DNA from 3 places in the Nostoc sp. UHCC 0302 genome. Region 2 is predicted to be linked to each of the others. Evidence: predicted binding sites of a transcription regulator. Region 2 holds the regulator's gene; each other region holds the start of a gene.

Region 1 (3,156 bases), 3.8 Mb from region 2:
TAAAAAACAGTTTGCCTTGGTAAGACAAACTGCTTAAAAAATATTTACATACAGGAGTTAAGGTTAGAACATACCCATGCCACCCATACCGCCCATGCCACCCATGCCGCCCATGCCACCCATGCCACCCATGTCAGGAGCAGGAGCAGCGGATTTCTTCTCAGGCTTTTCAACTACCAGAGCTTCGGTGGTTAAAACCATACCAGCAATGGAACCAGCATTTTGTAAAGCTGAGCGTACAACCTTGGCAGGGTCAATAATGCCAGCAGCAATCAAGTCTTCAAATTCCCCAGTTGCAGCGTTATAGCCAACGTTGAATTCGGTTTCTCGCACTCTAGACACGATGACGGAACCTTCAGCACCAGCATTGTCTGCTATTTGACGCAAAGGAGCTTCTAATGCGCGACCAACAATTTCAGCGCCAATCCTTTCTTCGTTTTGTAGGCTGTTTTTAAACTCCTCTACCTTCTTAGCCAAGTGAATCAGGGTTGTTCCACCACCAGGAACAATACCTTCTTCGACAGCTGCTTTAGTGGCGTTGAGCGCGTCCTCAATTCGCAGTTTACGGTCTTTGAGTTCGGTTTCTGTGGCTGCACCCACTTTAATCACTGCCACACCACCAGCTAGCTTAGCGATGCGTTCTTGGAGTTTTTCCTTATCATATTCGGAATCAGTTTCTTCCAACTGCCTGCGAATTTGTCCGATCCGCTTTTGCACCTCTGGCTTAGTGTCTCCAGCAGCTACAATTGTGGTGTTTTCTTTGTCGATAGTAATTTTGCGGGCAGTTCCCAAGGTTTCTAAAGAAGCAGTATCCAAACTTAAACCGATTTCTTCAGAAATCAACTGTCCATCGGTGAGAATGGCAATGTCTTGCAACAAAGCTTTGCGGCGATCGCCAAACCCAGGCGCTTTGATCGCAGCCACACTTAGCACACCCCGCGCTTTGTTTACCACCAAAGTTGCCAAAGCATCTCCTTCGACATCTTCAGCTACAATCAGCAAGGGTTGACCTAAACGAGCTACTTTTTCCAACACTGGCACTAAATCCTGAATACTACTGATTTTCTTATCAGTAATCAGGATACGGGCGTTTTCAAATTCGACTATCTGCCGCTCATTGTTGGTGATGAAGTACGGAGAAATGTAACCTCTGTCAATCTGCATCCCCTCAACTACTTCTAGTTCAGTTGTCAGGGATTTGGATTCTTCAACGGTAATTACACCGTCTTTGGTGACTCTTTCCATTGCTTGGGCTAGCATATCGCCGACTTCTTCATCATTCCCAGCGGAGACAGTGGCGACTTGAGCGATCGCACTTCCTTCCACTGGCTTAGCCACCTTGGCAATCTCTTGTACCAGCGCCTCGATAGTTTTATCGATTCCGCGCTTCAAGCTAACTGGATTGCTACCAGCCGCGACGTTCTTCAACCCTTCCCGAATCAAAGCCTGTGCTAAAACGGTGGCAGTGGTAGTGCCATCCCCAGCAACATCTTTAGTTTTCGAGGCTACTTCCTGAATGAGTCTCGCACCCGTGTTTTCTAGAGGATCTTCTAATTCAATTTCTTTGGCAACAGTGATACCATCGTTGACAATTTGGGGTGCGCCAAATTTTTTCTCTAAAAGAACGTTGCGACCTCTAGGCCCCAAGGTGATTTTTACGGCATCCGCAAGGGCGTTGACACCCCTTTCTAGCGCTCGCCGCGATTCCTCGTCAAATGCAATAATCTTCGCCATGTTTTATATCTCTAGCGCTTCCATTAGACAATTTAGCACTCACAGGTCAAGAGTGCTAATTTTCCCATCCATTCAGATTACAAATAGAAATAAAAAAATTGATTAATATACAGTTGATGCTCATGAATACTGGCTTTAATAGTTGAGTTGGGAGATGAATCTATACAACTCCCTTAAGTCCCTCGGTATTGCCGACCCTAGCGGCACCGGCTGGTTGGCGGTAGTATTTACGTTTCTCTTAGCTTGGGTTGTAACGTGGCGTTTGATTCCGACAGTACGCAAATTTGCCTTGCGAGTGGGTTGGGCTGACCAACCCAATGCACGGCGACTCAACCGAGAACCTCTACCTAATGCAGGAGGGTTAGCTATCTACGCAGGAGTGATTGCCGCGTTGATACTAGCTAGCCTTTTAAGACCAATCGAACTCCAAGGCGTATTAGCTCAAGTTCTGACTATTCTTTTGGGTGGTTCGATATTAGTTCTTGTAGGGTTTATCGATGATCAATTCGGTTTACCCCCCTCTGTTCGCTTGTGGGCGCAGATTCTCACAGCATTGTTACTGGTTGCTAATGGTATCAGCATCAAAGTTACTTTTGGCACTCCCATAGACTCGCTACTGTCGTTGTCACTGACAGTACTATGGGTAGTAGGAATTACCAACGCTATCAATTTGATGGACGGCATGGATGGTTTAGCTGGAGGCATCAGCTTTATTACCGCCATGAGTTTGTTAGGAGTTTCAGCGCAGTTTCCCAATCGTGCGGCCGCAACCTTAGTTTTAGCAGCCTTGGCAGGTGGCGCACTAGGTTTTTTGCGACACAACTTCCACCCCTCGCGCATCATTATGGGTGATGCCGGAGCATACTTTTTTGGCTATGTGCTGGCGGCAACTAGTATCTTAGGGAGGCTCCAGCAAAATACAGTCTATGCACTCATACCCACGGTTTTATTTCTGCTGTTACCAGTGCTAGATACTACTCAAGTATTTGTGCGACGACTATTAGCAGGAAACAACCCCCTCAGCACTCCAGGCAAAGACCATTTACATCACCGCTTACTTGCTTGGGGATTCTCCCAGCGTCATGCTGCGTTCACCCTTTGGTCAATTACCTTGGTGTGCAACTTGCTGGCAATGAGAATACAAGGCATGACTGTGGTAGTCATGCTAACTACTGCCAGTAGCATCATTATGCTTTTAGCCTTTACTGTTTGGCAAAGAATACGCCAACAACCCTAAACAATTCAAAATCACCGTAAAGCCATGCGGGCATGGCTGCGCTTACCGCCTTGGCCTCCGATAAGATAAGTTCAGATCGACCAACGAACTTATGAATCTCCTTATGGCTAATATTTTTACAATAGCTTCATTATCTGCTTTGTTATTTGCTGGCACTACTAATTTATTGCTAGTGCAGGCAGTCA
Region 2 (3,156 bases):
CAATGACAGGATAACTGGATTTATGTTACTCCACTGAAGAGTAAATATATTTTTTAATAGCGTCAGTGTCTCCTCTAGATGCAGTGGTGGAGCTAAGAATAAAATATAGGCGATAAATCCAGCCCATAGTAACCACAATCCAAGTTTTCTTGTCATGATTTTAAGCTTTATGGAATTATTCATCTCACGCAGAGGAGCCACTGCGTTGCGGAGGTTCCCCCCGTTGTAGCAAGTGGTGTCGCGCAGAGGCGCAGAGAGAATGAAGAGATTTATTTCAATATCTCAATTTCATCTCTGATGCCATGTGTTATTTTGATTATTCAATTTGTTGCTGGTTGCTGATTGAGTCTTGCCTCTGTTCCTACTTCTGGTAAAGGTGGACGCACACTCAAATAAATCAATGGGCCGAAGAGTGGTATAAATGCTATTAACCAGAAAAGCTGCGGATTTTTCCAACCGCGACGCGCCATATCATCTGTTAGTAATGCCGGAAATAATAGGCAAAGTAAGCAAAAATCTATGCTCATTACATGGATGAAGCGGTCAGTTTGCCACTGCTGCACAAAGTTACCCCAATCTCCTCCCCGTAAACCATAAGCAACTAGAATAACCGTCGCTATTGTTAGCACAAAACCAGTTACACGAGAATCTAATAGCTTCAGAAAAGTATTCTTTTTACCAACAAACTTTTTATTTGGTTCCCTTAAAGCTAAGTAAGGTAATAGAGCAAACGCCCCGACACCAAAGGAGCCAGTGGCAAATAACCAAGCAGGTATTTTTTGCCCTCTACCATCAATGAAAAGCACTGCACTGTATATTAAAGGCCAAATGCCCATCAGGTTGAACAATGATACAACAAGAGGGTTAATACCTTGCCACTGAGCAATAGAAAGGTTTTTAATTAACTCGAATGTATTAGGTTGCTGGGGAGGAGCCAAAACAAAAGCATAGACAATAAATCCCAGCCATAGCACCCAAAAGGCAATTTTTCTCGCCATGATTGCAGACAATTAGTATTAATTATTGATTTTGATAAATCCCTATAAGGATTAAAAATTAAGGATTGAAATAACTGAAAGCTTCTGATAGGTAATCCGCAGCAGCTGTCACAACAGCGATCGCACTTTCGTAATCTAGGCGCGTTGGGCCTAAAACTCCCACACTTCCTACTGGTACTGAACCTCGGCGATAAGTGGAAGAAATCAATGTACAAGTGCGTATCGGCTCTAGTGGGTTTTCTGCACCAATGCGAACCGTTACCCGTGGTTTACCCACATCCTCCGGCTCTGGCTCTTCAAATATTAATCGCCACAGTTGGTCTTGTTCTTCTTCCAGCAGGTGGATAATTGTTTGCACTTGCTGTAGTTGTGAAAATTCTGGTTGGCGCAGAACTTCGGCTACACCCCGAACCATAATTTGTGTGGCAGTAGGTGTAACAGTGCGACGAGTCAATTCTGCAACTGAATTTTTCAAAAATTCCCCATACCGTTGGAACTCCTGAGCTAATTCACTCCAATCGAGGTCGGCTAATTCCAACAGGCTTCGCCCTCGTAAGTGGCTATTCAAAAAGTTAGAAACAATCTGCAACTCGCGATCAATAACCTCTGCATCGCGTTGTATTTCTTCCGGTACTGCCGGCAATTCCATCAATCTGGAATGTGTCTCATAAGCATCTGTTACCACAATTAGCATGATTTTACCCGCTTCAATTTGCACTAATTGCAGATGTCGCAACAGCGCTGTAGTGGTTTGTGGCATGGTAATCAAGCTAATACACCCACTTAAGGTAGCTAAAATTTGTGCAGCTCCTTGCAGAAGTGTTTCTAAACTCCAATCTTCCCATTGAAGGCGCTTTTGTAGTGCCTCCTCTACCTGTCGCCCTAAAGTTTCTGTACCGCTTCCCTGCGGGACGCTGCGCGATCGCAGAGAAGGTGTAATTAACTGATCTACATAGATGCGATACCCAGAGTCAGAGGGTATGCGTCCAGCAGAGGTATGGGGTTGGTAAAGTAACCCAGACTTTTCTAAAACGCCCATGATATTGCGAATCGTCGCTGAGCTAACTCCCAGGTCGTACTCCTCGACCAAAGCTTTAGAACCAACAGGCTCTGCGGTAGCAATATAGTGACGTACCGTTGCCCAAAGTATATGCTGTTGTCGATTTGTCAACTGGACTTCCATAGGATGTTTTTTGCTGATGGCAAACTTTAATCAAACTTGGAAAAATTCTGGATTTGACTTAAACAAAAATTATTAATAATTAATTAAAATAGCAAATTACTGAATAATGTTGTGATAAGAGAATTTAAAGTTCATGTCAAAAATTTTGTGGAAGTGTGCTTTAAACAAAATTTTATTACTGCTGGAAAATCTGTTGATTTTAATCTAAAACTAAGCAGCTTTATAACCGTATTATTCCATAAGAATTTACTAAAAAGAGTATCATTGAATACGTAATTTTCTTCAATTTACAAGTAGATTAGGGACAAAAATTACCGTGAGTATTTACCCAGTGGTGAAAATGCCAAGCTTTACACATAAAGCCCCGAACTAATGTACTGCTATGTTTCAGAATAGCAAAAGTTAGCTGGATAAGTAAGTTCCAGCCAAACTATACACACTCACTTGACTAATATTGAGGAATTGAAGCGTCAATTAATTGGGAATAAGCATCAATACCGCCAGCAATATTTTTAACATTTGTAAATCCTTGAGCAACTAACCACTGACACATCTGAGCAGAGCGGACGCCGTGGTGACACAGCACAAGGGTTTCAGCTTGGGGATCAAGGCGTGTAGGTACTTGATCACCCCATTCGGCAAATTGACTTAGGGGTAGATTGACAAAACCCTCAATATTGGCGATCGCTACTTCTTGTGGTTCGCGCACATCCACTAGTTGAATACTTGGCTCATTAGAAGAGAGACGTTGTGCGAGTTCTTCTACACTAATTTGGGTAATAGCTTGACCAAAAGATTTGTCAGTCATAAGGTTTTTGTAAACAATCATATATTATTTATGTTGACAGAAAATCTGTACCCTAGCATCAGCATCCATTCTTATTAGTTACCTTTGTTTAGGGTGCGGATATTAACAAAAAATGCCATTGTCCAAACGGGTCTAAGATAGATGTCCTCAGTTTGGCATCAGATAAG
Region 3 (3,156 bases), 760 kb from region 2:
GTGGTAGATTTAGTTAAAAGTTAGGAGTTAAAAAATTTATAACTCTTAACTTTTAACTCCTAACTGGATTTAAGCCATTTGATTTTCAATCGCCCACCGCGCTAGTTCAGTGCGGTTATGGAGATTGGTTTTGCCCAACATATTGGACACATGGCTTTCAACGGTGCGCTGACTAACATTTAATTCTTCAGCAATTTCCCGGTTAGCCAAACCCCTGGCTACAAACTGTACTACTTTCAGTTCGGTTGGGGTTAACTGCACATCGAAGGGAACCTGGATGCGGGAACCGTTTTCTCCTCCTTTTGCTTGGTGTTCTTTCCAACGGATAGTTTGTTTCAGTGAGGATTCTACTTGCGCTACGAGTTCTTCTGGCTCAAAGGGCTTGACCATATATACATCAGCACCTTTATTCAGACCCTTAACTCGGTCTGCGCTTTGTCCTTTAGCTGAAAGGAAGAGAACGGGAATCCAGCTGGTACGCTCGTTTTGCCGGACTTGTTCTACAAAAGTATATCCGTCCATTTCCGGCATCATCACGTCGCAGATGATCATGTCTGGAACATCGTGTTCTAAAATTTCCAGAGCTTCTCGTCCATTTTCCGCGGTGATAACTTCATATCCCCGGAATTCTAAGTAATCCTTCACCAGCAAGATGAGGTTAGGGTCATCATCAATCAATAGAAGTCGTTTGTGATCTTTCATGCTGGGTTCTTTCATAGCAGTGGCACTTGTCGCGCTTCGATCCATCAAGGTCTTTAATAGTTATCCTCTATGGTGGATTCTTTGAGACTTTGTCTTTTTTTTCACTTAACTTAACTTTTTCCTTTGCTATCTTGAATTCTCAAAAGTGCTAAGCGCTTTTAAGATACAAGTAGCCTAATGAAAAAAGTTCAGCAAGGATACGTATAGCAGTAGTATCTATAATGCGCTATTATATATCGCTTTGAAAGGGGCGGGCTAAAAAACACTGATTAAATAATAATCCTTCTGATTCACAAGTAAGTTTTGGCTTAAGATGACCCTACCTCAAAACCAACCCGCGCTTTCTTAAAGCTTACTGCCATACTATATCCTTCGGATGTTAAGCTTCTACGAGATGTTCACAAGAAACTGGATAAGTTTCTGGCAAAGGATGGCTTAAAAATGCATATTCTTCTACCACCTTATTGCCTATTAAGTGTTCTTGGATGATCCGCTCAATAACTTCTGGCTTTGCTTGGCGATACCAGACCCCATCCGGATAAACCACCATTATGGGGCCAGAACAACAAACTCGCAAGCAATTGGCTTTGGTTCTAAAGACGTAAATGGGACGACTGTCTTGCGGCTGGTCAAGTTTTAGCTCTCTAAGCCGCTTTTTTAAGTATTCCCAAGACTCCAGACTAGCTTGTTTTGAGCAGCAGTTAGCAACCGTCTGGTCAGCACAGATGAAAATATGTCGCTGAATTTTAGCCAGTCCTAGAGTTTTTACACAATTACTTAGGGCTTTATGTTCTGGGGATTTAGTAGTTTTGGGGATTTGATGGCTGGACTGGATCACTAGATTGTTACTCATTGAGCGGCTCCCTGATTACAGTTCTATAACAATTTCCAAGCTTTGCAAATAAAGTTGACTGAGAACGGGATCAGGGATTAGGTACTGGGCATTGGCTACTGGGGATTGGCTACTGGAGATTGGGAAAACTCTGTCCCAGCCACCAGTCCCTAGTCCCCAGTCCCTCTGAAACCATATAAAAATATTCGTAACTTATGGAACGGAACCTGAAAATCTCGAATAATTAAGTATTTATACTTAAGTAATCTTGCGCTCCTATAGTTCGGGAACCCGTACTCAAGAAATCATTGCTATTGCACGTCGCTGTTCGGTAAATTAGCACTCAGGAGTTGAGAGTGCTAACTCTGGAGAAATTTATATGGCAGCTGTATCTCTAAGCGTTTCTACAGTTAAACCTTTAGGCGATCGCGTTTTCGTGAAAGTGAGCGCCTCTGAAGAAAAGACCGCAGGTGGTCTGTATTTGCCCGACACCGCCAAGGAAAAGCCCCAAGTAGGGGAAGTAGTCGCCCTTGGCCCTGGCAAGCGTAATGACGACGGTAGCCGTCAAGAATTGGAAATTAAAGTCGGTGATAAGGTGCTGTACTCTAAGTACGCTGGCACTGATATCAAGCTCGGAACCGAAGAATATGTACTGCTCTCTGAAAAAGACATTTTAGCAGTCGTCGTCTAATGGGAAATAGGGAATAGGGAATGGTTCAAAACAATTACCAATGACGCCAGTTCTTTCAAGTCGGCGGAGCCGCCCACAAGAATGGCTCCCCAATGCCCAATCCCCAATTCAAGAAAAAATTAACTTAACTCACTCCTCAAATTTAGACACCTATGGCAAAGCGCATTATCTACAATGAAAACGCCCGTCGCGCCTTAGAGCGAGGCATGGATATTCTGGCTGAGGCTGTAGCTGTTACCCTTGGCCCCAAAGGTCGTAACGTAGTCCTAGAGAAGAAGTTTGGCGCACCACAAATCGTCAATGATGGTGTGACCATCGCTAAAGAAATCGAATTAGAAGACCACATTGAAAATACTGGTGTGTCTTTGATTCGGCAAGCTGCTTCCAAGACCAACGACGCTGCGGGCGATGGCACTACTACCGCAACTGTTCTAGCCCACGCGATCGTTAAAGAAGGCTTGCGGAACGTTGCCGCTGGTGCTAACGCGATTTTATTAAAGCGCGGTATTGATAAAGCAACCACCTTCTTAGTGGAAAAGATTGCCGAACACGCTCGTCCTGTAGAAGATTCCAAAGCTATTGCCCAAGTTGCTGCAATCTCTGCTGGTAACGACGAAGAAGTAGGTCAAATGATTGCTCAAGCTATGGACAAGGTGGGCAAGGAAGGCGTAATTTCCCTAGAAGAAGGGAAATCTATGTTCACAGAATTGGAGATCACCGAAGGGATGCGCTTTGACAAAGGCTACATCTCTCCCTATTTTGCCACCGATACTGAGCGGATGGAAGCGGTTTTCGATGAGCCTTTCTTGTTGCTGACCGATAAGAAAATCGCTTTGGTACAAGACCTCGTACCAGTTCTAGAGCAAGTAGCTCGTGCTGGTCGTCCTTTGGTGATTATCGCCGAAGATATTGAAAAAGAAGCTTTGGCAAC

Evidence for each region. Region 2 encodes HrcA, which represses chaperone genes, less so after heat shock. Its sites were predicted from a motif close to TTAGCACTCNNGANTCNNGAGTGCTAA; they were not measured.
Region 1: the regulator HrcA is predicted to act here: its motif matches at 1,767-1,793, upstream of groL (chaperonin GroEL).
Region 3: the regulator HrcA is predicted to act here: its motif matches at 1,871-1,897, upstream of groES (co-chaperone GroES).

The regions. Positions count from the first base shown of each region.
Region 1 is NZ_CP151099.1:3,744,849-3,748,004, forward strand. It holds gene groL (chaperonin GroEL) at 64-1,734, opposite strand; gene WKK05_RS16230 (MraY family glycosyltransferase) at 1,889-2,971, shown strand.
Region 2 is NZ_CP151099.1:8,294,611-8,297,766, forward strand. It holds gene WKK05_RS35885 (hypothetical protein) at 1-156, opposite strand, end outside; gene WKK05_RS35890 (DUF2834 domain-containing protein) at 321-998, opposite strand; gene hrcA (heat-inducible transcriptional repressor HrcA) at 1,057-2,181, opposite strand; gene WKK05_RS35900 (rhodanese-like domain-containing protein) at 2,630-2,989, opposite strand.
Region 3 is NZ_CP151099.1:7,538,065-7,541,220, reverse strand. It holds gene WKK05_RS32670 (NIL domain-containing protein) at 1-7, shown strand, start outside; gene WKK05_RS32665 (response regulator transcription factor) at 70-747, opposite strand; gene WKK05_RS32660 (ferredoxin) at 1,082-1,555, opposite strand; gene groES (co-chaperone GroES) at 1,914-2,225, shown strand; gene WKK05_RS32650 (hypothetical protein) at 2,266-2,403, shown strand; gene groL (chaperonin GroEL) at 2,378-3,156, shown strand, end outside.